Regions from separate parts of the Pseudogulbenkiania sp. MAI-1 genome, predicted to be linked through region 1. Evidence: riboswitches for the same ligand, from Rfam matches in the RefSeq annotation. Region 1 holds a riboswitch; each other region holds the start of a gene.
What was found. Region 1 has a riboswitch for glycine ahead of glyA (serine hydroxymethyltransferase). Riboswitches for the same ligand answer to the same signal wherever they lie in the genome.
Positions count from the first base shown of each region.

Region 1 (10,479 bases):
ATGTCGGTGGTCAGCGCCTTGCCGGTCGCTCCCTTGCGCAGCACACCATGACAGCCGGCGCAGCGCTCGAAGTAGATCTGGCGGGCCTGCACGAACTCCGCCTTGGTCATCGGCGGTGCCTTGGGGTTGACGTTCTGGTGCATCTCTTCGCCCGCCAGCGGCGAGCTTCCGGCCTGGTAGGCCAGTTCGACTGCGTTGCCAGCGGCGCCGGGCGGAGCGGCGAACGCCGCTGTCACCGCCAGCGGCAGCGCCGCCATGACAGCGTGACGGACCAGTACGGACATCCTCGGTGTACTCATGGTGCATACTCCTTTGAAGGGAAGGAATCGACACCGGCATCATCTGCCTCGGCCCCCCTCCCCTCCTTGATGCGCATCAACGCTTGCCCAAGCAGATATGCAAAAAGGATGAACCTTTCCGCACTCAGCGAGTCAGCTGCGCGTACAGCGCGGTCAGCACCTGCGGCAGGGTCTCGGCGCGCTGTACCACCACGTAGCCGCGGCTGCCGAACAGGTGCGGCAGGTAGTCGCCGGCCTCGCGGTCGATGGTGACGCAGAACGGCGTCACGCCGTCGCGACGCGCCTCGAGGATGGCCTGGCGCGTGTCCTCGATGCCGTAGCGGCCCTCGTAGTGGTCCATGTCGTTGGGCTTGCCGTCAGAGACGATCAGCAGCAGCCGGCGCTGCGCCGGCTGCTGCGCCAGGATGCGCGCCGACTGGCGGATGGCCGCCCCCATGCGGGTGTAGTAGCCGGGCCGCAGCGCCAGGATGCGGCCGCGTGCGGCGTCGTCGAAAGCCTCGGCAAAGTCCTTCAGCAGCAGGTAGCGCACCTCGTGGCGCTTGAGCGAGGAGAAGCCGTAGAGGCCGAAGGCGTCGCCGCTGGCCGAGAGCGCCTCGGCGAACAGCAGCAGGCTGTCCTTGATCACGTCGATCACCCTCCCCGCTTCGCCGACCCAGCTCTCGGTGGAGAGCGACAAATCGGCCAGCAGCAGGCAGGCCAGGTTGCGCTCGCCCGGCGGCCAGGCCTGGTACAGCGCCGGCTCGCCCTGCGCCTGCCCGCTCTGGCGCTCGGCCATAAAGCGGATGACGCGGTCGAGGTCGATGTCCGGTCCACTGGTCTCGCCACTCTTGCGCGTGCGTTCCGGCGCCAGCGCCTGGAACTGGCGGCGCAGCCGGCGCGCCAGCGGCAGCAGCCGCTCCGGCAGCGGCGCCGGACTGGCGTCGCGCGGGCGCATCGGCAGCAGGCGGCAGTGGTCTTCGATCAGCCGTTGCCGCTTCCAGTCCCACTCCGGCAGCAGCAGGCCGGGGCCGAGCGGGGTGTCGTCGTACTCGGCGGCGGGCAGGTCGAGGTCGAACTTGAGGCGGCTGCCGCGCGTCTTGCCGTCGGCGGCGACGCTGAGCTTGTTCATGTCCTCGGCAGCAGCGGCGTTGTCCTCGTCGTCGTCCTCGTCGTTGTGGCGGTTGACCTTGACGTACTCGTCCCAGGTGAACAGGCTCTCGGCACGGAACACCATCAGCATGCCGTCCTTCTTGTCCTCCGGCACGATGCGCTGGGCGCGGTAGCGGCGGCGTTTCTGCGCCGCCTCGCGCTCCTTGTGTTCGCTGTCCTGATCGGCCGGGGTGTCGCCCGCTACACCTCCGCCCTCGCCGCCGGTGGGCGGAGCCGGGTGCAGCCACAAGGGCACCGGCTGCGGCGGACGCTTGACCTCGGGCATCACCACCTCTTGCTCGGGGTGCTGCAGCGCCTGGCGGATGGCCTGCTCGACCGCCGCCTCGGCCGCCGGCAGCCGCGCCGGATCGGTCCGCAGCGCAAGCAGGGCCTCCACCAGTTGACGGTAGCTGGCGGCCAGCCCCGGCATGCGCTCGAGGCAGCGCTGTGTGGCAAGCCGGTTGCGCGTCAGCCAGTCGCCGGGCGGCGCCGGTTCAGCGGCCAGCGCCATCAGCCAGAAGTACAGCGCGCGGTTGAGCGCGGCGTCGGGGAACAGGTCGAGCTTCTCGGGCAGGTACAGCGCTTGATGGTCGCTCCAGGCCAGTTCCACCTTGTCGCCGATGCCGGCCACGCGTTCGAGCCAGGAGCGGCGCGCACCGTGCTCGGTGCCGACCGTGGAGCGCAGCACCAGCGCCGGGTCGCCGCCCATGGCGCGGAAAAACGGCGGCGCCAGCCGCGTCACGCTGGCCAGCGACACCGCAGCCTGCGGGTGGCCGCGGTAGGCGGCGCGGGTGATCAGCCGGTCCCACCAGCCTCCGACGATATCTTCCATGTCGGCACCTCGTTTACGGGAACTGGGTGTCGATCACCGCCAGCAAGGCGGCCAGCGTGTCGGCGTCGTCGGTCAGCGGCTCGGCCAGTGCGGTGCGGCAGGCGATGCGCGGCGCCATGCCGGCGGCCATCAGCTTGGCGGCGTACACCAGCAGACGGGTGCTGACCGATTCGTCGAGATCGTAGCCGGTGAGCCGGCGCAGTTGCCCGGCCAGCGTCACCAGTTGCGCGGCGCGCGCGGCGTCGATGCCGCTCTCGCGTATCACCACGGCGTTTTCCACCTCGGGCTGCGGAAAATCGAAGGACATCGCCACGAAGCGCTGGCGCGTCGAGGGCTTGAGGGTCTTCAGTACGTGCTGGTAGCCGGGGTTGTACGACACCACCAGCATGAAATTGGGCGAAGCTTCGAGCACCTCGCCGGTGCGTTCGATCGGCAGGATGCGCCGGTCGTCGGTGAGCGGGTGCAGCACCACGGTGGTGTCCTTGCGCGCCTCGACCACCTCGTCGAGGTAGCAGATGCCGCCCTCGCGCACCGCGCGGGTCAGCGGGCCGTCACTCCAGTAGGTGGCGCCGTCGCCGATCAGGTGGCGGCCGACCAGGTCGGCGGCGGTCAGGTCGTCGTGGCAGGACACGGTGATCAGCGGCAGCCCCAGGCGCGCCGCCATGTGGGCGACGAAACGGGTCTTTCCGCAGCCGGTGGGGCCCTTGATCAGCACCGGCAGCTGCTGGCGCCAGGCGGCCTCGAACAGCTCGCATTCGGAGCCGACCGGCTGGTAGAACGGGACATCGAGTTGGGCCGAAACGGTGGGTGCGTTCATGGCATTCTTTCTAAAGGAAACTGACGATCAACAAGGCGCTCACCAGCGCCAGCCAGCCGTGCACGGCCAGCCGCAGCCACGCCGGAGCGTGGCGCAGGGCCATGTAGTGCTCGACGATGGCCAAACCCTTGAGCCAGGCGGTGGACAGCGCCGCCACTGCCAGGTGGCCGGGGGTCAGGTGAGCCTCGGCAAGAAAGGCCGCCAGCAGGGTCAGCACCGTGAGCCACAGCCAGACCCACCAGACGGCGGAGAAATCTCTCAAAGCGTTCATAGTCATCAACTTACGCGTCGTCCCCCGGCGTCACCTTGACCGGGGGCAAGCGAAAAAGCACACACCCCAAGGACCTGTTCAGGATCTGTCGCGAGCGGCCCTCAGCGGGGTGAAGAGCTGGGTCCTAGCGCGCCACGTACACCAGCGCGAACAACACCACCCACACCAGGTCGATCATGTGCCAGTAGGCGGCGGCGGTCTCGACGCCGGCGAGCGCACCCGGCCGGTAGCGCCCGTCGCGGGCGTACACCGCCACCGCGCCGACGATCACCATGCCGAGGATGACGTGCAGGAAGTGAAAGAAGGTCAGCGACAGGTAAAACATCCAGAAGGTGTCGCTCGACAGCGTGATGCCGGCGGCGAACTTGCCGGCGAATTCCTCGCTCTTGAGCACCACGAAACCGAGCCCCAACGCCAGCGTCAGCCACAGCAGACGCTGTGCGTTCTGCTGACGGTCAAGCGCGAACGCCCGTACCGCCGCCGCCACGCTGGCACTGCCGCCGATCAGCAGCAGCGTGTTGACGGTGGCCAAGCCCAGGCCCAGTTGCCGCTGGCCGGCGGCAAAGGTGGCCGGGTCGTGCGCACGCGAGTAGCCGTAGGCGAGAAAGAACACGCCGAACACCAGCAGCTCGGCCAGGATGAAGAACCACATCGCCAGATCGCCCGGCACCTCGCGCGGGTTGGCCGAAACCGGCATTGCCACGGTCTGGTTCATGTTTTCCTCCCCGGAGCCGGCCCTGCTTTCCACCGCGAGCCCTCGCGACAGAGAGTGACCGGCCCCCGATAAAAAAAGGCGGCCCCGAAACCACTCGGGCCGCCTTCAGCCACACACTCAGCGTGCTGCTTCGTCGGTCTTGCCCTTGACGAAGAAGCTGATGATGTACAGCACCAGGCCGATGAAGAACATCACGCCACTGGCCTCACGCAGCCAGTAGAAGATGGCGACCTGGTCCTGGGCGGCCATGAACGGCAGCGGCGCGGAGCCCATGCGCTGCAGCCATACCTGCAGGATGCCGGCGGCGGTCAGGAACAGCGTGATGAAGACCATGGCGATGCTCATCAGCCAGAACGACCACATTTCCACTACCTGGGCGGCGTTGCTGTTGGCCTCGCGGCCGCGCAGCTTGGGCATGGTGTAGGAGATCATCGTGATCACCACCATGGCGTAGGCGCCGTAGAAGGCCATGTGGCCGTGCGCGGCGGTGATCTGGGTGCCGTGCGTCAGGTAGTTGACCGGGGCCAGCGTGTGCAGGAAGCCCCACACCCCGGCGCCGAGGAAGGCCATCACGCCGGTGCCCATGGCCCACAGCACGGCGGCCTTGTTCGGATGCTCGCGGCGGCGACGGTTGACCATGTTGAAGGCGAACAGCGTCATCATGAAGAACGGGATCGGTTCCAGCGCCGAGAAGATCGAACCCCACCATTGCCAGTACGCCGGCGCGCCGATCCAGAAGTAGTGGTGGCCAGTGCCGATGATGCCGGTGATCAGCGTCATGGCGATGATCACGTACAGCCACTTCTCGATCACCTCGCGGTCCACCCCGGTCACCTTCACCAGCACGAAGGCCAGCATGGCGCCCATGATCAGTTCCCACACGCCTTCCACCCACAGGTGCACCACCCACCACCAGAACAGCTTGTCCAGCACCAGGTTGCTCGGGTTGTAGAACGAGAACAGGAAGAAGATCGCTAGCCCCCACAGGCCCAGCATCATCACCAGCGAAATGCTGGTCTTGCGGCCGGACAGGACGGTCAGCGACAGGTTGTAGAGGAAGGACAGCGCCACCAGCACGATGCCCACCTTGGTGATGGTCGGCTGTTCCAGGAACTCGCGCCCCATCGTCGGCAGAATTTCGTTGCCGGTCAGCTGCGCCAGCGTGGCGTACGGCACCGACAGGTAGCCGACGATGGTCAGGGCGCCGGCCACCAGGAACACCCAGAAGGTGAGGATGGCGAGCTTCGGACTGTGCAGCTCGCGTTCCGACTCCTCCGGGATCAGGTAATAGCCCGCCCCCATGAAACCGAACAGCAGCCACACGATCAGCAGGTTGGTGTGCACCATGCGCGCCACGTTGAACGGGATTTCCGGGAACAGGAAATCCCCGATCACGTACTGCAGGCCCATGATCAGGCCGAACACGATCTGGCCGAAGAACAACCCTATGGCGGCGATGAAGTACGGCTTGGCCACCGCCTGCGAGCGGTATTTCAGCCGGGTGGCGGCGTGCTCTTCCACACCCCGTGGGGTGTCGAGAACCGCCGTGGTCGAAGTAGTCATGCGAATCTCCCTAAATCTGACAAGAATTCATCCAGCTTGACGGCCTCAACCTTCAACGTTGGGCGGCCAGTTGTTGGTATTGATCTCGGAGCTGTACTTGAGGAAGGCAACCAGATCGTCCAGCTCGCCATCGGTCAGATGGAATTGCGGCATCTGACGACGGCCCGGCGCGCCGGTCGGCTGGCCCTTGATCCAGGCCTTGATGAACTCCGGCCCGCGGCGCTTGTAGACATTGCCCAACTCCGGCGCGAAGTAAGCTCCCTCGCCCAGCAGGGTGTGACAGCCGATACAGTTGCGGGTCTCCCAGATGTTCTTGCCGCGCGCCACCTGCTCGGTCAGGTTGGCGCGGTTGTCGCGCTTGGGCAGCGCCTGGGTGGTATCGACGGTCAATGCGATGAACAACAGAAAGAAAAACACCGCCCCACCATAAAAAATATTGCGGGCGGTCGACTTGGTGAAGCTGGCGCTCATACGGCCTCCTATCACGAATCACCGGAAACACCCGGTGCCTGAACGAAACTGTATAGGCGATACATGTTTAAGGAATTGATGCGCATCAACGATTTCCAGACCGCGCCGTTCCTACACTTGCGCCATTGTCATCACCTTGTGCAGGAGTCCAGCATGAACCCTCCCGATCCGCTCCCCCTCCTGACGCTCCCCGGAACGCCGCCTGCCGTTTCCCCGAATGACGACTTCCCGCCCGGCTCGGTCTGTCTGGTGGGGGCCGGCCCCGGCGACCCGGAACTGCTCACGGTGAAAGGGCTCGCCCGCTTGCAGCGCGCCGAGGTGGTGCTGTACGACCACCTGGTCGACGCGGCGGTCATCGCGCTGGTCCCGCCCACGGCCTGGCGCATCGACGTCGGCAAGGAGGCCAGCCGCCACACCCTGCCGCAGGACGAGATCAATGCGCTGCTGGTGCGCGAGGCCAGGCAGGGACGGCGCGTGGTCCGGCTCAAGGGCGGCGATCCGTTCCTGTTCGGCCGGGGCGGCGAAGAAATCCAGGCCCTGGCCGCCGCCGGCATCCGCTGTGAAGTGATCCCCGGCATCACCGCCGCCTGTGGCGCCGCGGCGATGGGACTGATGCCGCTCACCCACCGCGACTACGCCCAGGGCGTGAGCCTCGTCACCGGTCACCGCCGCGAGGGGGAAGACGAGCTGGAGTGGGCGCGCCACACCGGCGCGGAAGAGACCGTGGTGGTGTATATGGGGCTTTCCGAGGCGGAACGCATCTGCGCCGAGCTGATGCGCCACGGCCGCCCCGGCAACACGCCGGCAGCGGTGGTCGAGCGCGCCACCACGCCCCAGCAGCGCATCGTCAGCGCCGATCTCGCCACCCTGCCCGAGCGCATCGCGGCAGCCGGGATACGGCCACCGGCCCTGCTGATCATCGGCGACGTGGTGCGGTTGCATCAGGAACTCCTGACACCCGGCACCGCGCTGAGGCACGCCGACCCCGCCGTGGCGTGACCGCAAGAGGGGGCCGATGGAGTGTTGCATCGGCCCTACACCGCCTCCGGACAGGGTCGCCGGGGCGCGTACGGCACGCCGCCGCCCGGCAGCTCAGCAGCCGACCACTTTCGTCACCGATCCGACTATTCCCCCCGCCGCCGGGCCGCGCCGGCCCATTGGCGCCCCGCCAGGCGTCTTTTTGTGCATTGCCACAATCGGCAAGGCGCGACGAATCACGTTGACAGCCTGCGGCGGCATCTCTAGATTCGGCACCAGCCGCGTCAAACATTGCGGGAGAGACCACCTTGAGCGGTGGCGCCGAAGGGGTATCGCCCCAGAAACTCTCAGGCAAAAGAACCGCAATGTCGTTCGGCTCTCTGGAGAGAAGGCCCGTGAGGCCTCGCCGAAGGAAGCATGGCCGGGCGCCCGTCGCCCGCCTCAATCTCTCAGGCAAAAGGACAGAGGGGGCGTCATCTGACCTGTGTCGGATGGGGACCCGCGTCCGTGCCCTGCGCCTGCCGTTCATCCCCTTCCCTGCCCTCTGCGGGCCGCAGGTCGACTCTATCGACCGGGTACGCGGCGGCCGCCATTGGCCGCCGGCCCTGCAACAACTAAGGACACACCATGTTTACCCAGGATATGCAGATTGCCGGCTTCGACGACGCCCTGTGGAACGCGCTGGAGGCCGAGCGCCAGCGCCAGGAAGATCACATCGAGCTGATCGCCTCCGAAAACTACACCAGCCCACGCGTGATGCAGGCTCAGGGTTCGCAACTCACCAACAAATACGCCGAAGGCTACCCCGGCAAGCGCTACTACGGCGGCTGCGAGCACGTCGACGTGGTCGAGCAGCTCGCCATCGACCGTGCCAAGCAACTGTTCGGCGCCGACTACGCCAACGTGCAGCCGCACTCCGGCAGCCAGGCCAACGCCGCGGTCTACATGGCGCTGCTGGAGCCGCACGACACCGTGCTCGGCATGAGCCTGGCGCACGGCGGCCACCTCACCCACGGCGCCAAGGTCAACTTCTCCGGCAAGATCTACAACTCGGTGCAATACGGCCTCAACCCGGAAACCGGCGAGATCGACTACGACGAAGTGGCGCGCCTGGCCCAGGAGCACAAGCCGAAGATGATCGTGGCCGGCTTCTCCGCCTACTCCCTGGTGCTCGACTTCGCCCGCTTCCGCGAGATCGCCGATAGCGTCGGCGCCTACCTGTTCGTCGACATGGCCCACGTGGCGGGCCTGGTTGCCGCCGGCCTGTACCCGAACCCGGTGCCGTTCGCCGACGTTGTCACCACCACCACCCACAAGACCCTGCGCGGCCCGCGCGGCGGCCTGATCCTGTGCAAGAGCAACCCGGAACTGGAGAAGAAGTTCAGCTCGCTGGTCTTCCCCGGCATTCAGGGCGGCCCGCTGATGCACGTCATCGCCGCCAAGGCGGTGGCCTTCCTCGAGGCGCAGCAGCCGGAGTTCAAGGCCTACCAACAGCAGGTCATCGCCAACGCCCGCGCCATGGTCAAGGTGTTCCAGAACCGCGGTTACAGCGTGGTGTCCAACAAGACGGACGATCACCTGTTCCTGCTGTCGCTGATCAACCAGGGCCTGACTGGCAAGGCAGCCGACGCGGCGCTGGGTGCGGCGCACATCACCGTGAACAAGAACGCCGTGCCGAACGACCCGCAAAGCCCGTTCGTCACCAGCGGCATCCGCATCGGCACCCCGGCCGTGACCACCCGCGGCTTCAAGGAAGCCGAGGTGGAACGCGTGGCCGGCTGGATCTGCGACATTCTCGATGACATCGAGAACCCGGCGGTGATCGAGCGCGTGCGCCACCAAGTGGCCGAGCTGTGCGCGGCCTTCCCGGTGTACCGCGGTTAATCCTGACTCACGATCCGTCGCGAGCGGCTCGTAGGATGGGTTGAGTTTGTAGGATGGGTGGAGCACAGCGAAACCCATCATCAAAAGGCCCCGCTCGGACCGTACGGCAGGATCGTGACCAGGAGAGAAGTTTCGCCCCGGCCGGAAACGGCCGGGGATCGTCTCCCGAATTCATCAGGCACCCCGCCGCATGGGGTGCCATAGCAAGAGAAGCAACCATGGCAATCAGCGTCTTTGACCTGTTCAAGATCGGCATCGGCCCGTCCAGTTCGCACACGGTGGGGCCGATGCGCGCCGCGCGCCAGTTCGTCGCCCGGCTGGAGAAAGACGGCCTGCTGGAGCGAGTGGCCAGCGTGCGCAGCGAACTGTTCGGCTCGCTCGGCGCCACCGGCAAGGGCCACGGTTCGGACGTGGCGGTGCTGCTCGGTCTACAGGGCGAGCTGCCGGACGAGGTCGACACCGACGCCGTGCCGGCCATGGTCGCGGCGATCCGCGCCAACAAGCGGCTGTCGCTGCTCGGCCGGCACGAAGTGGTGTTCAGCGAACCGGAACACCTGGTGCTGCACAAGCGCAAGTCGCTGCCCTTCCACCCCAATGGCATGACCTTCGAGGCGCGTGACGACGCCGGCAACGTGCTCGACAAGCGCGCCTACTACTCGGTGGGCGGTGGTTTCGTCGTGGACGAAGCGGCGGTGGAAGCCGGTTTTGTCCCGCCCGGAGCGACCGAGCTGCGCCACCCGTTCAAGAACGCCGCCGAGCTGTTGGCGCTGTGCAAGGAGCACAACAAGCCGATCAGCCAGATCATGCTGGAGAACGAACTGGCGTGGCGCAGCGAGGAGGAAGTGCGTGCCGGCCTGCTCAACATCTGGCACGTGATGCAGGCGTGCGTGAAGCGCGGCTGTGCACACGAGGGCATCCTGCCCGGCGGCATGAAGGTGAAACGCCGCGCCGCCGACATGTACCGCAAGCTGCTGGCCGCACCCGAAGCCAGCCTGCGCGACCCGCTGACGGTGATGGACTGGGTCAACCTCTACGCCCTGGCGGTGAACGAAGAAAACGCCGGCGGCGGCCGCGTGGTGACCGCACCGACCAACGGCGCGGCCGGCATCGTGCCGGCGGTGCTGCACTACTACTCCCGCTTCGTGCCCGGCGCCAACGAAGACGGCATCGTGCGCTTCCTGCTCACCGCCGGCGCCATCGGCATCCTGTTCAAGCTCAACGCCTCGATCTCGGGTGCCGAAGTCGGCTGCCAGGGCGAGGTCGGCTCGGCCTGTTCGATGGCAGCAGGTGGCCTGGCCGAAGTGATGGGCGGCACGCCGGAACAGGTGGAGAACGCCGCCGAGATCGCCATGGAGCACAACCTCGGCCTCACCTGCGACCCGGTGGGCGGCTTGGTACAAGTGCCCTGCATCGAACGCAACGCCATGGCCTCGGTCAAGGCGATCAACGCCGTGCGCATGGCGCTGCGCGGCGACGGCCAGCACTTCGTCTCGCTCGACCGCGTGATCAAGACCATGCGCG
Region 1 is NZ_AZUR01000001.1:1,428,020-1,438,498, reverse strand. Features, by position in the region: gene PSEMAI1_RS0106645 (nitrite reductase) at 1-299, opposite strand, end outside; gene PSEMAI1_RS0106640 (nitric oxide reductase activation protein NorD) at 424-2,259, opposite strand; gene PSEMAI1_RS0106635 (CbbQ/NirQ/NorQ/GpvN family protein) at 2,273-3,076, opposite strand; gene PSEMAI1_RS0106630 (cytochrome C oxidase subunit IV family protein) at 3,087-3,347, opposite strand; gene PSEMAI1_RS0106625 (cytochrome c oxidase subunit 3) at 3,472-4,062, opposite strand; gene PSEMAI1_RS0106620 (cbb3-type cytochrome c oxidase subunit I) at 4,180-5,625, opposite strand; gene PSEMAI1_RS0106615 (cytochrome c) at 5,671-6,096, opposite strand; gene cobA (uroporphyrinogen-III C-methyltransferase) at 6,250-7,095, shown strand; glycine riboswitch at 7,359-7,447, shown strand; gene glyA (serine hydroxymethyltransferase) at 7,702-8,958, shown strand; gene PSEMAI1_RS0106600 (L-serine ammonia-lyase) at 9,177-10,479, shown strand, end outside.

Region 2 (10,479 bases), 1.9 Mb from region 1:
GGCCTCAAGCATCAGGTCGGCAAGTGCTGGGCCAACATCGACGTGCTGCTCAAGCAGCGTCACGACGAATTGCCCAAGCTGGTCGAAGTGTGCCGCCAGTATGCCCAGTTCGAACAGACCACGCTGATCAAGGTGATGGAGGCGCGCGCCGCCATCTCGGAAGCGGCGCGTGCCGGCAACATCGGCCGGCTCGGCGAACTGGAAGGCGGACTGGCCGGCCTGCTCGGCCAGCTGTTCGCCGTGGCCGAGGCCTACCCGGAGCTCAAGGCCGACCAGCAGTTTTCCCACTTGGCGCAACGCATCAGCCAACTGGAGGACAACATCGCCGACCGGCGCGAACTCTACAACGAAGCGGTCAACCTCAACAACGTGCGCATCGAACAGTTCCCGGACGTGTTCGTCGCCCGGCTGTTCGGTTTCCGTCCGGCCACGCCGCTGCGCTTTGCCGCCGCCGAGACGCGCGATGTCGATCTGACAGCACTGTTCCAGCGTTAAGTGAAACGACAGCTGATCCGCCGCCTGACCGGCCATGGCTGGCTGGCCTTCACCGGCTACCCCGCGCTTCTGTGGCTCGGTGCCAAGCTCAAGCCCGCCCTGCCCTATCCGCTCGCCCTGTCACTGTGCATGATGCTCGGCCTCACGGCCTGGTGGCTCAACTACCGCCGCTATCGGCTGATCGCCGACACCCCCACCTCGCGTACCGGTTCGGTGGCCTTGGGCTACGTCGAACTGTTCGGCCGCGCACGCAGTCACGAACGCGCGCCGCTCTGCAGCACGCTGAGCGGACGGCGCTGCGTCTGGTACCGCTGGGAACGCCGCCATGCCAGCCGGGAAAGCCCGCTCGAGCCGGAGCAGCGGGAGGAAAGCCACGCCACCTTCCTGCTGCAGGACGGCCGTGGCGAGGTGGTGGTCGACCCGGAACGGGCCGAGATTCACGCCGCCCACCGCACGCGCTGGCGGGACAAGGAATACCTCTGTAGCGAGGAATGGATCGCCGACGACGACCCACTCTACGTCATCGGCGAGCTGATCGCCATCGGCGGCGACACATCGGCGGACCTCGCACGGCGCGACGTGTCCGAGCGGCTGTCGGAGTGGAAGCGCGACCAGCCGGCGCTGCTGCGCCGCTTCGATCTCGACCGCAGTGGCACCCTCGACGAGCAGGAATGGCTGGCGGCACGCGCCGCCGCCGAACGCGAGGTGCGGCAACAGCAGCGGGAACTCGCCGCCACCCCGCTGACGCTGCACCTGCAGCCACCGGCCGACGGCCGGCCCTACCTGATCGCCACGCGTTCGCCGCGGGACAACGCCCGCGCCTTCCGCTGGCGCGCCTGGCTGCATCTGGCGGTCGCCCTGGCCAGCCTGCTGCTCTGGCTGAGGACGGGCTGAGCCCGGCCGCCGATCCCAATCCCTTGCCGTCTTCGGCTCAGAGGAGCAACGCCCGCTTGACGATGGGCGCGAGCGCCAGCGAGGGCGGCAAGGCGCCGAAGCCGCCGCCCCAGTCCTCGCCCAGGCGCGAGGTGCAGAACGCCTCGGCCAGCGGCTCCGGCGCGTAGCGCAGCAGCAGGCTCGCCTGCATCAGCAGCACCAACTGGCGCGCCAGGCGCCGGGCGTCGGCTTCCTGTTGCAGCGCTGGCCGGCGCAGGCCGTCGGCCAGCCGCGTCAGCGCGTGGCGGTAAGCAGGATGGCGCCCCGGCACCCGCGCCAGCTCCGCCAGCAGCGCGTCCAGCGCGCGCGGCAACTTGGCCAGGGTACGCAGCACGTCGAGGCACATCACGTTACCCGCCCCTTCCCAGATCGAATTGACCGGCATCTCGGCGTAGATGCGCGCCATCACGCTCTCCGCCATGTAGGCGTTGCCGCCCATCGCCTCCATCGCCTCGGCCGCCAGCTCCGGCCCGCGCTTGCACACCCAGTACTTGGCAGCGGGGATCAAGAGGCGGCGCAGCAGCGTCTCGCCCTCGTCGTCCGGCGCATCGCCGGCGCGTGCCAGGCGCAGGGCCAGGGCGATGGCGGCCTCGACCTCCAGCGCCATATCGGCCAGCACGTTCTGCATCAGCGGCTGTTCCACCAGCTTCTGGCCGAAGGCCCGGCGATGGCGGCAGTGATGCACCGCCTGCGACAGCGCCTGGCGCATCAGCCCGGCGGTGCCGAGCACGCAGTCGAGCCGGGTATGGCCGCCCATCTCGAGGATGAGCGGCACGCCGCGCCCCTCCTCGCCCAGCAGCACACCGTAGGCAGCCTCGAACTCCACCTCGGCCGAAGCGTTGGAGCGGTTGCCGAGCTTATCTTTGAGACGCTGCAGCCGGATCGCGTTGCGCTGGCCGTCGGGCAGCCAGCGCGGCATGAAGAAGCACGACAAGCCGCCGGGAGCCTGCGCCAGCACCAGGTGAGCGTCGCTCTGCGGCGCCGAGAAAAACCACTTGTGGCCGGTGAGGCGGTAGCTGCCGTCGGACGTCGGTTCGGCCCGCGTGGTGTTGGCACGCACGTCGGAGCCGCCCTGCTTCTCGGTCATGCCCATGCCGATCAACCCGCCGCGCTTCTGGCCGAACGGCAGGTCGCGCTCGTCGTAGTCGCGGCTGCACAGCGTCGGCAGCCAGTCCAGCGTCAGGCCGGCGTGTTGCGACAGCACGGGAATCGCGCCGAAGGTCATGGTGGTGGGACACAGCGTGCCGGCCTCGACCTGGGCCTGCAGCAGGAAGGCGGCGGCGCGCGCCACGTGCGCGCCCGGCTGGGGATCAACCCACGGCGCGCAGTGCAGGCGGCGGTCGACGATGCCGCGCATCAACGCGTGCCAGGCGGGGTGGAACTCCACCTCGTCGCGCCGGAAACCCTGGGCGTCGAAGCAGTGCAGCAGCGGAGGATACAGGTTGGCCAGCCGCCCCTGCTCGAAGCTCTCGCGGCGGCCCAGTTCGGCACCACAGTAGCTCAGCTGCTCGCGCGCCCAGGCCGCACCTTCGCGCACGATGCCTTCCTGCAAGGCGGCATCGCTGGTGAACAGGTTGTAGTCGACCAGAGGCGGCGGCTGGTTGAAGACTTCGTGGGTAGACTGGGTCATGCGGAATCTCCTTGCCGGAGCGCGGCCACAAGGGCAGGCGGACAACAGACACCAAAGGGATTTTTGCAGACTAGACCCGGCGGCAGCCCCCGGCAAGGTCGGACCCCACCAACGAAAACGGCTCCCCGAGGGGAGCCGTTGCAGCGGCAAAGGCGGGCCGAGGCAGAATGGAAGCCTGCCTCGCCCTATCCTGACAACTTACTCGTACTCTTCGACCGACGGGCAGCTGCACACCAGGTTGCGGTCGCCGTAGACGTCGTCGATGCGGTTCACGCTCGGCCAGAACTTGTTCTCCAGCACGTACGGCAGCGGGAAGAAGCCTTCCTCGCGGCTGTACGGGCGGTCCCAGTCGCCGGCGATGTCGGCCTTGCTGTGCGGGGCGTTCACCAGCGGGTTGTCGTTCAGCGGCCAGACGCCGTTCTGCACCTTGTCGATTTCCTGGCGGATGGCCACCATTGCGGCGATGAAACGGTCCAGCTCGGCCTTGGACTCGGACTCGGTCGGCTCGATCATCAGCGTGCCGGCCACCGGGAAGCTCATGGTCGGAGCGTGGAAGCCGTAGTCCATCAGGCGCTTGGCCACGTCCACCTCGGTGATGCCGGAGGCGGCCTTGAGCGGACGCAGGTCGATGATGCACTCGTGCGCCACGCGGCCGTTGCGGCCGGTATACAGCACCGGGTAGTGCGCCGACAGGTTCTGCATCAGATAGTTGGCGTTCAGCAGGGCCATTTCGGTGGCATGCTTCATGCCCTCGGCACCCATCATGCGGATGTACATGTAGGAAATCGGCAGGATGGAAGCGGAACCGAACGGCGCAGCGGACACCGCGCTCTGGCCGGCCACGGCCCCCGGCACCTCGGACACCACGTGGTTGGCCATGAACGGCGCCAGGTGGGCCTTCATGCCGATCGGCCCCATGCCCGGGCCGCCGCCGCCGTGCGGGATGCAGAAGGTCTTGTGCAGGTTCATGTGCAGCACGTCGGCGCCGATGTCGGCCGGGCGGGTCAGGCCCACCTGCGCGTTCATGTTGGCGCCGTCCATGTACACCTGGCCGCCGGCCGCATGCACGATCTCGCAGATATCCTTGATGCCTTCCTCGAACACGCCGTGGGTGGACGGATAGGTGATCATCAGCGCGCCCAGGTTGGCGGCATGCTGCTCGACCTTGGCCTTGAGATCGGCCATGTCCACGTTGCCGTTCTCGTCGGTCTTCACCACCACCACCTGCATGCCCAGCATCTGCGCGGTGGCCGGGTTGGTGCCGTGCGCGGATTGCGGGATCAGGCACACGGTGCGGTGCGCCTCGCCACGGCTGGCGTGGTAGCGGCGGATGGCCAACAGGCCGGCGTATTCGCCCTGCGCGCCAGAGTTCGGCTGCATCGAGATGGCGTCGAAGCCGGTGATGGCCATCAGCTGCTGCTGCAGGCCCTCGATCATTTCCAGGTAGCCGGCGGCCTGGTCGCGCGGGGCGAACGGGTGCATGTCGGCGAATTCCGGCCAGGTGATCGGGATCATCTCGCTGGTGGCGTTGAGCTTCATGGTGCAGCTGCCGAGGCTGATCATGGAGTGGTTCATCGCCAGGTCGCGGTTCTCCAGCTTCTTGAGATAGCGCAGCATCTCGTGTTCGCTGTGATGGGTGTTGAACACCGGGTGGGTCAGGATGGCCGATTCGCGCTTCAAGGCGGCCGGAATGGCGTCGGCAGCGGCGGCATCCAGCGCGGCGATGTCGGCCGTCTTGCCGGTGAAGATCTCGATCAACTGGGCCAGGTCGGCTTCGCTGGCGGCTTCGTGGAAGGCCACGCCCAGCACGCCGTTGCCGGCGTCACGCAGGTTGATGCCGGCGGCCAGCGCGGCGGCGTAGACCTCGGCCGCCTTGGCACCCAGGTCGACCTGCACGGTGTCGTAGAAGCGGTCGAACACCAGCTTGCCGCCGGCAGCCTTCACCGCATGGGCGAAGATGGCGGCCAGACGGTGGATGCGCGCGGCGATGCGCTTCACGCCCTCGGCGCCGTGGTACACCGCGTACATGCCGGCGATGTTAGCCAGCAGCACCTGCGAGGTACAAATATTGGAGTTGGCCTTTTCGCGGCGGATGTGCTGCTCGCGGGTCTGCAGCGCCATGCGCAGCGCGGTCTTGCCCTTGGCGTCGACCGACACGCCGATGATGCGGCCCGGCGCCGAGCGCTTCATGTCGTCCTTGAACGCGAAGTAGGCGGCGTGCGGGCCGCCAAAGCCCATCGGCACGCCGAAGCGCTGGGTGTTGCCCACCGCCACGTCGGCGCCCATCTCGCCCGGCGATTTCAGCGCCACCAGCGCCATCACGTCGGCGGCGACGATGGTCAGCGCACCACGGGCTTTGGCGGCGGCGATGTACGGGGTGAGGTCCAAGAGCTCGCCGCTCTCGCCCGGGTACTGGAACAGTGCGCCGAAGTAGTCGCCGTTGCCCGCTTCTTCCGGATGGCCCAGCACCAGTTCGAAGCCGAAGTACTCGGCGCGGGTCTTCATGACGTCCAGCGTCTGCGGCAGCACGCGGCGGTCGACGAAGAACTGGTTGGACTTGGACTTGGACACGCGGCGCGCCATCGCCATGGCTTCGGCGGCGGCGGTGGCTTCGTCGAGCAGCGAGGCGTTGGCGACTTCCAGACCGGTCAGGTCGATGATCATCTGCTGGAAGTTCAGCAGCGCTTCCAGGCGGCCCTGGGCGATTTCGGCCTGGTACGGGGTGTAGGCGGTGTACCAGCCCGGGTTTTCCAGCACGTTGCGCAGGATCACACCCGGGGTCAGCACCGGGTAGTAGCCCAGGCCGATGAAGGACTTGTTGACGACGTTCTTGCCGGCGATCGCTTTCAGATCGGCCAGCGCGTCGGCTTCACGCTCGGCCGGCGGCAGGTCCAGCGCGCGGTTGAAACGGATGTTGGCCGGCACGGTCTGGGCCACCAGCTCTTCCAGCGAGCTGACGCCGACAGCGGCCAGCATTTCCGCCTTTTCGGTCTCGCACGGGCCGATGTGGCGGGCGATGAATTCGTCGTGATTAAACAGGGTAGAGAGTGTCATGTTGCAAGTATCCGGATGCAAGAAGACTATGGACCGGCGCTGCCGGCCCGTAAAAGCAAAGGCCCCACGCCCAGGGGCGCGAGGCCGGCACGGCTCGATCAGGCGCCGATTTCCTGAGCGTACTCGTCGGCGCTCAGCAGCTTGTCGAGGTCGGCGGCGTTGGCCGGCTTGAGCTTGAAGAACCAGCCCTGGCCGTACGGCTCGCTGTTGGCCAGTTCCGGCGCGGCTTCCAGCTCCTCGTTCACCTCCACCACTTCACCTTCGATCGGCGAATAGATATCGGAAGCGGCCTTGACCGATTCGACCACGCCGGCCTGCTCGCCTTCGCCCAGGGCGGCGCCCACTTTCGGCAGCTCGACGAACACGATGTCGCCCAGCAGCTCCTGGGCGTGCTCGGTGATGCCCACAGTCACGGTGCCGTCCTCTTCCAGACGCAGCCATTCGTGGCTGGATACGTATTTCAATTCGGCGGGAATCTGGCTCATTACTGCATCTCCAATGTAAAAAAAGGGGTCATGACAAGGTCTTGCGGCCTTGTCCGGAAGCCGGCCGCGCCAGCCTCCACTCAGTCCGGATACTTCGGCTTAATTAAAGACTTTTTTGCCGTTGCGAACAAACGGCATCTTGACCACGCGCACCTCGGTCAGCGTGCCGCGCAGATCGACCAGCGCGGTCTCGCCGGTGGCGGCCGGCACGCGGGCGATGGCGATGGAATGCTTCAGCGTCGGCGAGAAGGTACCGCTGGTGATGACGCCTTCCCCGGCACCCTCGACCACCACCTTCAGGCCCTCGCGCAGCACGCCGCGGCCTTCCAGCACCAGGCCGACCTGCTTCATGGCGACACCGGCGGCCTTCTGCGCTTCCAGCGCGCGGCGGCCAATGAAATCGCGCTCGGCCGGCTCCCAGGCGATGGTCCAGCCCATGCCGGCGGCCAGCGGCGACACGGTCTCGTCCATGTCGTGGCCGTACAGGTTCATGCCGGCCTCCAGGCGCAGCGTGTCGCGCGCACCCAGGCCAATCGGCGCCACGCCGGCGGTCAAGAGTTCGCGGAAGAAGGTCGGCGCCTCGGCGGCGGGCACCATGATTTCCAGGCCGTCTTCGCCGGTATAGCCGGTTCGGGCAAAGAACCAGTCGCCTGCAGGCAAACCCTGGAAGACTTTCAGTGATTTGATAGCGTCTGCCAGCGTCGGCTTGACCGCACAGACCTTGGCAATGGCGTTGGGGCCCTGCACCGCCAGCATGGCCAGATCGCGGCGCACGTTCAGGCTCACGTCGAAACCGGCCTTCTGCTGCTCCATCCAGGCCAGGTCCTTGTCGGTGGTGCCGGCGTTGACCACCATGCGATAGCCGTAGGAAGTGAGATAGACGATCAGGTCATCGACCACGCCGCCATCGGCATTGAGCATGCCGGAGTACAGCGCCTTGCCCTCGAAGCCCAGTTTGGCGACGTCGTTGGCGATCAGCTTCTGCAGCCAGGCCTTGGCGTCGGCGCCGGTGATGTCGATCACCGTCATGTGGGAGACGTCGAACATGCCGGCGTCGCTACGCACCTGCTCGTGCTCTTTCAGCTGCGAGCCGTAGTGGATGGGCATTTCCCAGCCGGCAAAGTCGACCATCTTGGCGCCGGCGGCGAGGTGTTCGTCAAACAGGGGGGTACGTTTCGGGGCCGTCATGCGGAGTCCTTAAGGGTGCGTTCATCCTTCAATACACCCCTCTGTCCCTACACCTGAGATTTTCCGGCCGCTGCAGCACGGCCGTTAGCCCCTTCGGTGGACGCCTGGAACCAGGCGCCGCTCTCCAGATTCGGCGGGCCGCTCATGGAGCGACGGCCCGATCCTCGCAGTCCTTTTGCCTGAGCGATTGCGGGTGCACTTGCGCCTTCGGCGGTGGCCGGCTTGTGCGGCCACTCTCTCCTGCTAGATGGGGCCAGATTATCGGCGCTGGCCGCCGGTCTGGCAAGCCGAACACGGCAGCAAGCGCGATTATGTCGGCGCGACGCCACGTCATTTTGCCTTATTCCTACGTCCGAATCCCTTGGCGCGCCAGTATGATCGAAACCCGGTTCACACCGCTACCGGCCCCACCGGCACCCGCGCGAGCGACCAGTTGGTCCGCGCCCATGCCCACAGTTCGGCGAGATCATGGCACTCCGCCGGCGGCACATGGCCGAGCCGGACCAGCGCCCGGCGCAGCTCCTCGGCCGCCGCCTCAGGCGATATCGCCGGCGCCAGCGTCTGCTTGGACAGCTTCTCGCCGGCGGCGTTGACCATCAGGGGCAGGTGGCAATAGCTCGGCGTCGCCACCCCCAGCGCCCGTTGCACGGCGATCTGGCGCGGCGTCGACACCAAGAGATCGGCCCCGCGCACGATATCGGTCACCCCCTGCTCTGCGTCGTCCACCACTACCGCCAGTTGATAAGCCCAAAAGCCGTCGGCGCGCAGCAGCACGAAGTCGCCGATGTCGCGCTCCAGTTCCTGGCGGTACTCCCCCTGCAGCCGGTCGACGAAGACCGTCTCGCCCGGCGCCACACGCAAGCGCCAGGCCCGGCCGGGGCGATCCGATGGGCAGCCATCACGGCAGGTACCCGGGTAGACGAAGCCATCCACCCCGCGTTGGGCGTGCATGGCGATCTCCTTGCGGGTGCAGGCGCAAGCGTACGCCAAGCCATCCCTTATCAGCTGATCCAGCGCGGCGCGGTACAGCTCATGGCGCCGGCTCTGGTACACCACCTCGCCATCCCATTCGAAGCCCAGCGCCTCCAGCGTGTGCAGGATGGCCGACGCCGCTCCCGCCATCTCGCGCAGCGGGTCGAGGTCTTCCATGCGCAGCAGCCATTCACCCCCCCGGCTATATGCCTCGAGATAACTGCCGACGGCGGTGGTCAGCGAGCCGGCGTGCAACAGACCGGTCGGGCTGGGCGCAAAGCGGCCACGGTAGGGGACGGAAGGAACGAAGGAAGAGGTCATCGGGAACGGCCGGGAAAATCAAACGGCGGCAAAATTGACTAGACTGTGGAATAGTAGCGTTGAACAGCCAGAGGAAACCGCGATGGCCTACGTTGTAACCGAAGCCTGCATCAAATGCAAATACACCGACTGCGTCGACGTCTGCCCGGTCGATTGCTTCCACGAAGGTCCCAATTTCCTCGCCATCGACCCCGACGAGTGCATCGACTGCACGCTGTGCGTCGCCGAGTGCCCGGTCGAAGCCATCTACGCCGAAGAAGACGTGCCGGCCGATCAGCTGCACTTCATCGAAATCAACGAGAGGCTGGCCAAGGTCTGGCCGGTCATCGCCACCAAGAAAGACCCCCTGCCCGATCACGAGGACTGGGCCAAGGTCACCGACAAGACCCAATACCTGGAAGAGTAAGATCCGCGGAGTTAGGATCAGCTCGCGGCGCGGCTCACGCCAGCGGCAGGCGCACCGTGAAGCAAGCGCCGCCAGCGTCAAGGTTGCCCGCGTGCACGCTGCCGTGCAGTTCCTCGACCACTTTCTTGACGATGGCGAGCCCCAGTCCGGTGCCCCCCGAGCGCGTGGTGAAAAACGGCTCGAACACCCGCTCCAGCAGTTCGTCGGCCACCCCCGGTCCCTCGTCATCCACGCTCACCAGCACCTCGCCCCCCTCCTGCCGTGCGCTCAGACCGACCCGCTGGCCCTCGCCGGAAAAATGCAGGGCGTTATCCAGCAGATTGACCAGCACCCCGGCCAGCGCCTTGCGATCGCCGGCAACCCGCGCCTCGGAATCCAGCGCAAAGTCACACTCCAGCCGAACCGCCCGGGCGGCGTAGTGCGGCTGCACCACGGCACGCACCTCTTCCACCAAGCCGGCCATGTCGAGCAATTCACACTCGGATACCTGCCCCCGGACAAAGCCCAGCATGTTCTGGATCAGGCCCTCCAGCGCCTTGAGACGGGCCAGGCTCTTGTCGATGAAACGCTCGCGCTCCGCCTCGCCCAAGCCCGGCTGACGCAGGTTGGCGGTGTAGAGCATGGCGGTCGTCAACGGTGTGCGCAGCTGATGCGCCAGCGACGCCGCCATGCTGCCCATCGAGGCCAGCTTCTGCTGCTGCGCGAGTTCGCTGGACAGCTGATGCAGATGGGTCACGTCATGCAACAACACAATCTGACCGCCCAGTTCGGGTAGATCCTGATACTGCAGTGTGATGCGCCGCGCCGGCTGCTCGCCGCAACGCGGTAACAAGAAGGTGTTATCAATACCGGTCGGCAGAAAGCCGGCCAGCACCTCCGCCCAGAGCCGGCCTCGAACCGAGGCGCCTAGCATCGTCTCGGCGGCGGAGTTCTCGGTATGCACCCGGCCATCGGCCAACAGCTCGACCACGCCGGCCGGCAGGGCCTCCAGCAGC
Region 2 is NZ_AZUR01000001.1:3,371,882-3,382,360, forward strand. Features, by position in the region: gene PSEMAI1_RS0115730 (LemA family protein) at 1-495, shown strand, start outside; gene PSEMAI1_RS0115735 (hypothetical protein) at 496-1,389, shown strand; gene PSEMAI1_RS0115740 (isovaleryl-CoA dehydrogenase) at 1,427-3,058, opposite strand; gene gcvP (aminomethyl-transferring glycine dehydrogenase) at 3,257-6,112, opposite strand; gene gcvH (glycine cleavage system protein GcvH) at 6,211-6,597, opposite strand; gene gcvT (glycine cleavage system aminomethyltransferase GcvT) at 6,697-7,785, opposite strand; glycine riboswitch at 7,817-7,923, opposite strand; glycine riboswitch at 7,943-8,038, opposite strand; gene gluQRS (tRNA glutamyl-Q(34) synthetase GluQRS) at 8,176-9,078, opposite strand; gene fdxA (ferredoxin FdxA) at 9,161-9,484, shown strand; gene PSEMAI1_RS0115770 (PAS domain-containing sensor histidine kinase) at 9,519-10,479, opposite strand, start outside.
Region 2: it holds a riboswitch for glycine, as region 1 does, so the genes downstream of both, gcvT (glycine cleavage system aminomethyltransferase GcvT) here and glyA (serine hydroxymethyltransferase) in region 1, are expected to answer to the same signal.

Region 3 (10,479 bases), 560 kb from region 1:
ACATCATGCCCAGCACCGCCAGCCAGCCCATGGTCAGGAATACCACCGCCAGCACATACACCAGCCGGCTGCCGTTGCCGCCGAATACGCTGCGCAGGAAGGTGAATTGCTCCAGTCCGTAGCGGCCGCTGGGCAGACAGGTGGGCAGCGCCACCAACATCACGCCCAGGATGTTGCCGATGATGATGGCGGCAATCCCTTCCTTCGGGCCGACGAACAGCGCCGTGGCGCCGCCGATCAGGAAAGCCCAGGTGGCGATCGCCAGCGCCGAGTTGGCATAGGTGAATTCCCAGAAACCCCAGATGCGCTCCTTGGGCAGCAGCGGGGTATCGCCACGTTCCGCCGCCAGGCGGAATTCGTTTTCACGCTTGTTCGACATGGCTCACACTCCCCACAGGTAGCAAGTCACCACCAGACCCACCGTCAGCAGCAAGGCTGCCAGGTAATCTGCCGCACTCATGGCCCCGGGCCACTGCACTTCCGCTTCCAGTTCCTCGTAGCAGCGGATGCGCCGCTCCAGGTCTTCTGCGCGTTCCTTGTCTTGCATGGTGTTCATCAGTGTTCTCCTCTGTATTTTTTCTGGCGGCGCCAGTCACACTGAAACCAGATGATTTGACCGTTGCGGAGGGGGGGGCGTGACACGGCCCGCCCCGGTCGCTTACGGCAGCGTGATCCAGACGGCTTTGGTCTCCATCAGGTAATCCAGCTGTTCCGGGCCGAGGTCCTTGCCGAAACCGGACTCCTTGAAGCCGCCGAACGGCATCGCCGGGTCGATGGTGCTGTGCGCGTTGACGTACACCGAACCGGCGGCCAGGCGCGGGATCAGGCTGTGCACGCGCCCCAGATCGTTGGAGTAGATCGCGGCCGCCAGCCCGAACGGCGAGTCGTTCGCCTGCGCCAGGGCATCCTCGATGTCGTCGAACGGCGTGGTGACCAGTACCGGACCGAAGATCTCCTCGCGCACGATACTCATATCACTGCGACAGTGCGCGAAGATGGTCGGCTCGACGAAATAACCCGGCCCTTCCAGTGCCTTGCCGCCGTGCACCAGCTGGGCGCCTTCGCGCCGTCCTGCCTCGATGTAGGACATCACCGTATCCTTCTGCTGCGCCGATACCAGCGGGCTGATGAAACAGTCCGGATCGAGGCCGGGGGCGATTTTCAGGGTGCGGGTGTAGGCGACCAGTTCCTCCAGGAAACGCTCGTAGACGCTGCGGTGCACGTAGGCGCGGGTGCCGGCGTCGCACACCTGTCCCGAGTTGAAGAATACGCCGTTGGCCACGGCGCGCGCCGCTGCCGTGAGGTCGGCGTCCTCCAGCACCAGTACCGGCGACTTGCCGCCCAGTTCGAGCGTGACGCGCTTGAGCTGATCGACGGCGCTTCGGCCAACATTGCGCCCCACCGGGGTGGAGCCGGTGAAGGTCAGCTTGTTGATGCCGGGATGCGTCGCCATCGCCGCGCCGACTACGCTGCCGCGTCCGGTCACGATGTTGACCACGCCGCCGGGGATGCCGGCTTCCTGCACCAGCTCGGCGAAACGCAGCGTGGAGAGCGACGTCAGCTCGGCCGGCTTGACCACCGTGGTGCAACCGACGGCGAGCGCGGCGGCGAGCTTCCACGCCATGGTCTGCAGCGGGAAGTTCCACGGCACGATGGCGCCGACCACCCCGATCGGCTCCTTGCGGGTATAGGCCAGGTAGTTGCCGGGCAAGGACGGTTCGACGGTGCGGCCATGCAGCTTGGAGGCCCAGCCGGCGAAGTAGCGGAAGGTGTCGATGGTGCCCTGGATGTCGACGTCGCGCGCCTGCGACACCGACTTGCCCATGTCGATCGCCTCCAGCTCGGCGAGTTCGGTGGCGTTGGCCTCGATCAGGTCGGCCAGCCGATGCAGCAGGCGTTCGCGTTCGAGCGGCTTGAGGCGGCGCCATTCGCCGCCGTCGAACTGGCGGCGCGCCGCCGCGACCGCGCGGTCGAGGTCGGCGCTGGTGCCAGACGGCACGCGCGTGATCAGACCTTCGGTCGACGGCTCGATCACGGCGAAGGTCTGGCCGTCGCTGCTGTCCAGCCACTGACCGTCGATGAACATCTTCTGCGGTTTGGCGAGGAAGCGTCGCGTCGCCTCCGACACGCCGTATCGTTCCAGGTACTGCGCAACACTGCTATCCATGAGGTTTCTCCTGAGTTTCTCCGCCCGCATCGTGGTGTCGGGCTTGGTCTGAATGGGGCTCTGGCGCTGGTGGGATCAACGTCGCGCCTTGGCCTGGGTGCGTTCGTGGAAGATGAAGCCGATGCTGTTCAACAGCAGCTGCGCCGCCAGGATCGAGGTCAGTCCGGCCGGATCGTAGGCCGGCGCCACCTCGACCAGGTCCATGCCGACGATGCGGCCCTGGCTGCGCTTGGCGAGCGCCTGGATGATTTCCAGCACCTCGTAGTACTGGAAGCCGCCGTGGCTGGGCGTGCCGGTGCCCGGCGCGATGGACGGATCGAAGCCGTCGATATCGATGGTGATGTAGTAGGCTGCGCTCTCCGGAATCTGCGCCAGCACGCCCTCGGTGCCGAGGCGGCGCACGTCGCGTACCGACAGGATGTGGGAGCCGGCCGCGCGTGCCGCGTCGTAGTCGGCACGATTCGACGACGACACGTTGCGGATGCCCAGCTGGGTCATGCCGGCGATGTGATCCATCTCGGAGGCGCGGCGCAGCGGGTTGCCGTGGCCATAGCGCACGCCGTGGCGCTCGTCGACGAAGTCGAGGTGGGCGTCGAAATGAATGATGTGGATCGGCCCGCGGCCTTCGTAGGCCTTGATCACCGGGGCGTGGATCGAGTGGTCGCCGCCCAGCACCACCGGCATCGCGCCCGATTCGAGAATCTTGCGCACCGCGAACTCGATGTTGGCGTTGCTGCTGGCCATGTCGGTATGGACGATGTCAGCATCGCCCACGTCCACCATGCGCACGTCCTCCTGGGTGAGGTACATCACGTCGTCTTCGTGGTCGTAGGCGCCGGCGTGGCCGAACGAAAACAGCGTCGATGCTTCGCGGATGCCGCGCGGACCGAAGCGGGCGCCCGAGCGCCACTGCGTGCCCATGTCGTTGGGAGCACCGAGGATCGCCACGTCGGCGTCGATGCGGTCCCAGTCGAGACAAACCGCCGATTTGGCGAAGGTGCAATGGCCCACGAACGGCAAATTCAGACGGCCCGTTTCATACCCGTTATTCTGCATTTCAACGTCTCCACATGGTCTGTGACAGTGAAGGCCGGGCTTGAGTACGCCCTGCCTTTTGAGTGACTATGGGGAAAGAAGCGGGCCGAAAAAATAAGAAAGATCAGATCTTCAAATCGGAATTTCCGATGTGATTCTCGGGGGGAAAAAAGCGGTGAACCAGCTCCAGGACGTCGACCTGAAACTGCTCAGGGTCTTCATGACCATCGTCAAATGCGGCGGCTTTTCCGCCGCGCAGGCGGCCTTGAACAGCAGCCAGTCGACCATCAGCGAACAGATGAACAATCTCGAAACCCGCCTTGGGGTGACGCTGTGCGAGCGGGGCCGCGGCGGCTTTCGCCTGACGGAGCACGGTGTCGCCACCTACGAGGCCGCACAGCGGCTGCTGTTGGCGGTGGAGTCGTTCTGCATGGACACCAATGCGCTGAAGCAGCGCATCTCCGGACGGCTCTACCTGGGCATCATCGACAACACCATCACCGACGCAGAGTCGCCCCTGCCCAAGACCTTGCGGCAGTTCGTGTCGCGCGGTCACGACGTGCAGCTCGACGTCTACATCGGCACCCCGGCCGAGCTGGAGGCGCGCGTGCTCGACGGGCGCCTGCACATCGCCATCGGGCATTTTCCGCTACGGGTTCCCGGCCTCGCCTACATGCCGCTCTACGATGAACCCGATGGCCTGTATTGCGGCCGTTACAGCCCGCTGTACGAGCAGCCGCCCAGCGAGGACGAGCTGTTCCGGCGCATCGGGGAGAGCCACATCGTGGCCCGAGGCTATCTGCAGCAGCGCGACCTGCAGTTGCTCCGGGTCAGCAAGGCCACCGCCACCGTCGACAACGTCGAAGCCCAGGCCATCCTCATCCTGTCCGGGGCCTACGTCGGGTTTTTGCCGGTCCACTACGCCGCCCGCTGGGTCAAGAGCGGCGAGATGCGCCAGATCGATCCCGCCCGCTTCAGCTCCCGGTGGCCTTTTACCGCCATCACGCGGCGCGGCGCCTCGCAACCGGCGGTGCTGCGGGTGTTCATCGACGAACTGCTGGCTAGCTGTCCACCCGCCGTCATCGAGCAGGGATAGGAAAATTCCGGCAGAGCGCCCGTCCCTGCCGGGGCCCAGGGGGGAGATTTTTTTCGGCTTGACAGCCGACGAGCAGGCCCAGTAGTTTGAAAAAAGCCTTAGCAAGCTAGCAGGAGAGACCGCCTGGTCATGGCGGCGCCGAAGGGGTATCGCCCCAGAAACTCTCAGGCAAAAGGACTGCTGCTTGGACGGGCTCTCTGGAGAGAAGGCATCGCACCGTGAGCGGGCGACGGCCTCGCCGAAGGAAGGTGGCTTGCCTGTGTGAGCCACCATAATCTCTCAGGCAAAGGGACAGAGGGGGCGCAGCTGACGTTTCAGGTTCAGGCCAGCGCCCTAGCTCGGAAGCCTTTGCATTCCTCCTGCTTGCTGTGTTTGTCCTGACCGTTATGTCGGCCTTATCCGCATACGAACCGAGTCAGGAGAGATACATGAGCCAAGTCAGATTCACCGAATCCCACGAATGGTTGCGCCTCGAGCGCGACGGCAGCGTCACTGTCGGCATCACCGACTTCGCCCAACAACAGCTGGGTGACATCGTCTTCGTGCAGCTGCCAAACGTGGGCGACGAGTTCGCCGCCGACAGCGAAGCGGCCACCATCGAATCGGTCAAGGCCGCCGGTGAGATCACAATGCCGCTCGCCGGCAGCGTGCTTGAAGTCAACCCAGCACTGCAAACCGAGCCGTCGCTCATCAACCACGCGCCGCAGACCGATGGTTGGATCTTCCGCATCAAGCTTGACGATGCTTCGGCACTGGATGGTCTGCTCGACGAGACCGGCTACCGGCAACTGCTGGGCGACTTGAGCTGACTGCCAGGAGGACTGCCATGAGCACCCCAATGATTCCGTTTTCCACGCTGGAGCAGCGTGAACTGTTCCAGCGCCGCCATATCGGCCCCGACACCAGCGAACAACAGGCCATGCTGGCCACGCTGGGCGTGTCGTCCGTCGCCGCGCTGATGGACGAGGTGGTTCCCGCGAGCATCCGTCTGACGACCGCGCTCAAGCTCGGCGAAGGGCATAGCGAAGCCGAGACGCTGGCGCGGCTCGCCAACATCGCCAAGCGCAACAAGGTGATGAAGTCGTATATCGGCATGGGCTACTACGGCACCCACACCCCTACGGTGATTTTGCGCAACGTGCTGGAAAACCCGGCCTGGTACACCGCCTATACCCCGTACCAGCCGGAAATCTCGCAAGGCCGGCTGGAAGCGCTGCTCAATTTCCAGACCATGGTGTCGGACCTGACCGGGCTCGACATCGCCAACGCCTCGATGCTCGACGAAGCCACCGCCGCCGCCGAGGCGATGACGTTCTGCCAGCGCCTGGCGAAGTCGAAGAGCCCCGCGTTCTTCGTGGCGCGCGATTGTCATCCGCAGACCATCGAAGTGGTGCGTACCCGTGCCGAACCGCTGGGCATCGAGGTGGTGACCGGTGATCCACGTCGCGACCTTGCCGGCTTCGATGGTTTCGGCGTGCTGCTGCAATACCCGGGCAGCCACGGCGATCTGATCGACTATCGCAGCGTGACCGAGACCGCCCACGCCAACGGCGCCTTGGTGGTGGTGGCCGCCGATCTGCTGGCACTGACGCTGTTGCTCCCTCCGGGGGCGTTCGGTGCCGATGTGGCGGTGGGCAGCACCCAGCGCTTCGGTGTGCCGATGGGCTTTGGCGGGCCGCATGCGGCCTACTTCGCCACCCGCGACGACTTCAAACGCAGCATGCCCGGCCGTCTGGTCGGCGTGTCGCTGGACAGCCACGGCCGCCCGGCCCTGCGCCTGGCGATGCAGACGCGCGAACAGCATATCCGCCGCGAGAAAGCCACCAGCAACATCTGCACCGCCCAGGCGCTATTGGCCATCATGGCCGGGCTGTACGCCTGCTATCACGGGGCCGAGGGCCTGAAGACGATCGCACGGCGGGTGCACCGGCTGACCGCCGTGTTGGCCGAAGGCCTGCGCCGCCTGGGCTACAAGGTGCCGACCGAAAACTTCTTCGACACCCTGCGCATCGACAGCGGCAACCGCACCGAGGTGTTGCATACGCTGGCGCGTACCCAGTCGATCAACCTGCGTCATATCAGCGCTACCGAGATCGGCATCACGTTGGATGAAACGACGACCGCTGCCGATGTGCAGAGTCTGTGGTCGATCTTCGCGCTGGGCAACGCCATCCCGGACTTTGCCGAGATCGAGGCCGGCGTGACCGAGGCCATTCCCCCTGCCCTGCTGCGCCGCGGCGACATCCTCAGCCATCCGGTATTCCACCACTATCAGTCGGAGACCGGGATGCTGCGCTACCTGCGCCGCCTCGCCGACAAGGACCTGGCGCTCGATCGCACCATGATCCCGCTGGGCAGCTGCACGATGAAGCTCAACGCCACCACCGAGATGATCCCGGTGACCTGGCCCGAGTTCGGCAACCTGCACCCGTTCGCGCCGCAGGACCAGGCCGCGGGCTACCACGAATTGACGCGCGAACTGGAAGCCATGCTGTGCGCCATCACCGGCTATGACGCGGTATCGCTGCAGCCGAACGCCGGCTCGCAGGGCGAGTACGCCGGCCTGTTGGCGATCCGCGCCTATCATGCCAGCCGCGGCGAGGGGCAACGCGACGTCTGCCTGATTCCCTCGTCGGCGCACGGCACCAACCCGGCGTCGGCGCAGATGGTGAACATGAGGGTGGTCGTGGTTGCCTGCGATACCGCTGGCAACATCGATGTCGACGACCTCCAGGCCAAGGCCGAGCAACACAGCGACAAGCTCGCCGCGATCATGATCACCTACCCGTCCACCCATGGGGTATTCGAGGAGCGGGTGCGCGAAATTTGCGACATCGTCCACACCCACGGTGGCCAGGTCTACATCGACGGCGCCAACATGAACGCGCTGGTCGGCCTCGCCCAGCCGGGTTCTTTCGGCGGAGACGTGTCGCACCTCAACCTGCACAAGACCTTCTGCATCCCGCATGGCGGCGGCGGTCCGGGTGTCGGTCCGATCGGCGTGAAGTCCCACCTCGCCCCCTTCCTGCCTGGCCACAAGACGGGCGAACTGGCGGGAGGCGGTGCGGTGTCGGCGGCCCCCTACGGCAGTGCCAGCATCCTGCCGATCACCTGGAGCTACATCACACTGATGGGCGCGGCAGGTCTCAAGCACGCAACCGAGGCGGCGATTCTCAACGCCAACTACATCGCGACCCGGCTCGCGCCGCACTACCCGATCCTCTATACCGGCCCCAACGACCGTGTGGCGCACGAGTGCATCGTCGATCTGCGGCCGCTCAAGGACGCGACCGGGATTTCGGGCGAGGATGTCGCCAAGCGTCTGATGGATTTTGGTTTCCACGCGCCGACCATGTCGTTCCCGGTGGCCGGCACGCTGATGATCGAGCCGACCGAGTCGGAGTCGAAGGCAGAGCTCGACCGCTTCATCGAGGCGATGGTGACGATCCGCGAGGAAATCCGCGCCGTGGAAGAAGGCCGCCTCGACCGGGAGGACAACCCCCTGAAGCACGCGCCACATACCGCGGCGGCGCTCGTCGGCGAGTGGACACACAGCTACAGCCGCGAGCAGGCGGTGTTCCCTCGCGGCATCGAGCGTGACCACGGCAGCAAGTACTGGCCGCCGGTGGGGCGTGTCGACAATGTGTTCGGCGATCGCAACCTGGTGTGCAGCTGCCCTCCGCTGACGGCCTATCAGGACTAAGCGGCCCGGGCTGACGAACCGGTCAGGCGGTGCGCAATGTGCCGCCTGGTTCCCCTTCCGACTTCAACCTGACGCCCTCGGGCGGAAGGCCGGTGGCGATCGAAGTTGCCAAAACGCCGTTCGTGCCGCAACGCTACTACCGGGGCTGAGCGATGAACGAGCCCCCCGTTAGTCGCATGACGCCCCCAATCGGCAGCAAGCTGTCGGCGGCGGAGAAGATGGCGCGTATTCCGGTCACGGGCAGCCTCTAGCAGCGCCCGCCGCACCCCTCTTTCAGTTGAAGATGCACCCGTTCCGCCAACGCCAAAAGCTTGTCGCGCGGCATGCCGGCGGACAGAGCGTAGCCGAAACCGTTGCCCCACCAGTAATAGACATTCACTGGACCCTGGCTGGTGAAGCGGAAGCCCTCGTCCGCACGGGGCCGCGTCTCCGTCGCCACGTACAGCGTCATCCGCTGGCCGGCCACGTCGTGGTACATGAACTGCGCAACCGGCCCCTGACTACCCGGCAGCAGCCGGCCACCAATCAGTTCATAACCCGCCGCCGCCAGCTTGGGCGGCTCGATCCGGCTATGCATGCGCCGGGATAGCCAGGCCACCAGCTGCCCCTCCTGCTCTGCCCCTATCTCCACCGGCCGCCGGATGTCGGGGCTGTAGACCACGTGAGCCATAGCGGCTTGCCTCGGCAGGTTGTCGGCGACATAAGCACCGTCCGGCACCTGCACCGCTTGTCGCAGGTAGGACTGCCCGTACCAGCCACCGCCCACTCCCAGCGCAAACACCAGACTGGCGGCCATGGCCTGGCGCAGCCAAGCGTGCCGGTCTCGTCGACCGGGTGGCTTCGCCGCATCCAACAGCCCCAGTGGCATCGGCTCGGATTCCGGCAAGCGCAACAGCTGCCGCAGTGCTTCATCCTGCCGCCGTAACCTCGCCAACCGCCCCGCGACCGCCGGATGTGCCGCGACCCATGCCTCTACCCACGCGATCTGGTGTACCGGTAGCTCACCGTCCAGATAGGCTTGCAGCATCTGTTCACTCGGTTCAGTCATATCCTTCCATGTCTCCTCGCCCATCCATCAACTGGCGCAACCGCTCGCGCCCCCGGTTCAGACGGGACATCACCGTTCCCACGGGAATGCCCAGCGCCTGAGCCGCGTCTTGATAGCGCATCTCCTCCACCACCACCAGAAGCAGCACCTCACGCTGCTCGGCCGGCAATTGGGCAAGGGCATTGGCCAAATCCCGCATAAGGAGTACTCGCTCATGGGCCGGCGGCACCGCCAGCTCGGCCAAGGCATCGTCGGGCAGTGCCACGCCGCGGGCTGCACGTCGCTGCCCATCGACATGGCGGTTGTGCATGATGCTAAACAGCCAGGGTCGGACATCCGTCCCTGGCTGCCATTGCCGCCAACTGCGCCACGCCAACTCCAGCGTGTCCTGAACCAGGTCGTCGGCACAACTGGCATCAAACACCAGCACGCGCGCGTAGCGACGTAGTCGGGACAGGTTGTCTAGCAGCAGCCGGTGGAATTGGCCCTCCTGACTCAACTGGCCGATGGCTTGAGCTCCCGCACAATCTTGCGTGACACCAGCTCTACTTCAGCCAAGCTCAGATCCTCGTTGAGCACCCAAGCCCGTCTGCTGTCACGACTGAAACTGATTGCCTGCCGTGGACCACGAAAGCCTCCGATCTCGGCCACAGACTTGAAATCCGGCAGCGTCACCTCAGTCAAGGAATTGCTCTTCAAATTGCCGGCATACAGGGCCTTACCGTCGGGGCGCAAGGCCGCCCCATAAGGATCCCGCCCAACCCTGACCGTCGCCACTATCCGCCGGGAGACGGTATCCACCTCAGCCAAGGTGTCGCTGCCGCTGTTGGCGGCGAACAGACGCTTGCCGTCCGCACTGACAGAAATGGCGCGAATCTTGTCGAAGCCGCCGATCTCGCCCCGTAACGACAGGGTGGCGGTGTCGACCAGGCTCAGGAGGTCATTACGGAAGTTAGTGACATACAGCGTGTCGTCATCCGGCGACAGCTTAACCCCCTGCCGGGGGCCGGCAAAACCGGTGATGATTTTCTCCGCCCGCCAGCCGGGTACATCGACCACGGTGACGGTGCTACTGGCCTGATTGTTGACGTACAGCCGGCGGCCCTGGCGGTCGATCGCGCTGCCGAATGCGCCAGGCCCGAGCGCCAGGCTATCCTCGCGCCGCAGAGCCTGGGCACTCCAGCGCTCCAGCACGCCCTTGCTACTATCGGTCACATAAAAATGCACACCATTGGGCGAGAACACGATGTTACGCGGGGTGACGAAGCCTAGCAGCGAGGCCTTGAGCACACCGCTCTGCAGGTCGTAGACGAGCAGATGGTCGGTCTGGCTGTTACCAACCACCGCCATACGCTCGTCCGGACTAACAGCCAGAGTGTTGTTGCGGATATCTCCGTCGAAAGGCAGTGGTGCCGCCGCCGCATTCCAGG
Region 3 is NZ_AZUR01000001.1:868,249-878,727, reverse strand. Features, by position in the region: gene PSEMAI1_RS0104025 (cytosine permease) at 1-379, opposite strand, end outside; gene PSEMAI1_RS21970 (hypothetical protein) at 383-556, opposite strand; gene PSEMAI1_RS0104015 (aldehyde dehydrogenase) at 659-2,167, opposite strand; gene speB (agmatinase) at 2,243-3,223, opposite strand; gene PSEMAI1_RS0104005 (LysR family transcriptional regulator) at 3,378-4,298, shown strand; glycine riboswitch at 4,399-4,488, shown strand; gene gcvH (glycine cleavage system protein GcvH) at 4,727-5,107, shown strand; gene gcvP (aminomethyl-transferring glycine dehydrogenase) at 5,125-8,001, shown strand; gene PSEMAI1_RS0103990 (anti-sigma factor) at 8,249-9,049, opposite strand; gene PSEMAI1_RS0103985 (sigma-70 family RNA polymerase sigma factor) at 9,042-9,548, opposite strand; gene PSEMAI1_RS0103980 (YncE family protein) at 9,545-10,479, opposite strand, start outside.
Region 3: it holds a riboswitch for glycine, as region 1 does, so the genes downstream of both, gcvH (glycine cleavage system protein GcvH) here and glyA (serine hydroxymethyltransferase) in region 1, are expected to answer to the same signal.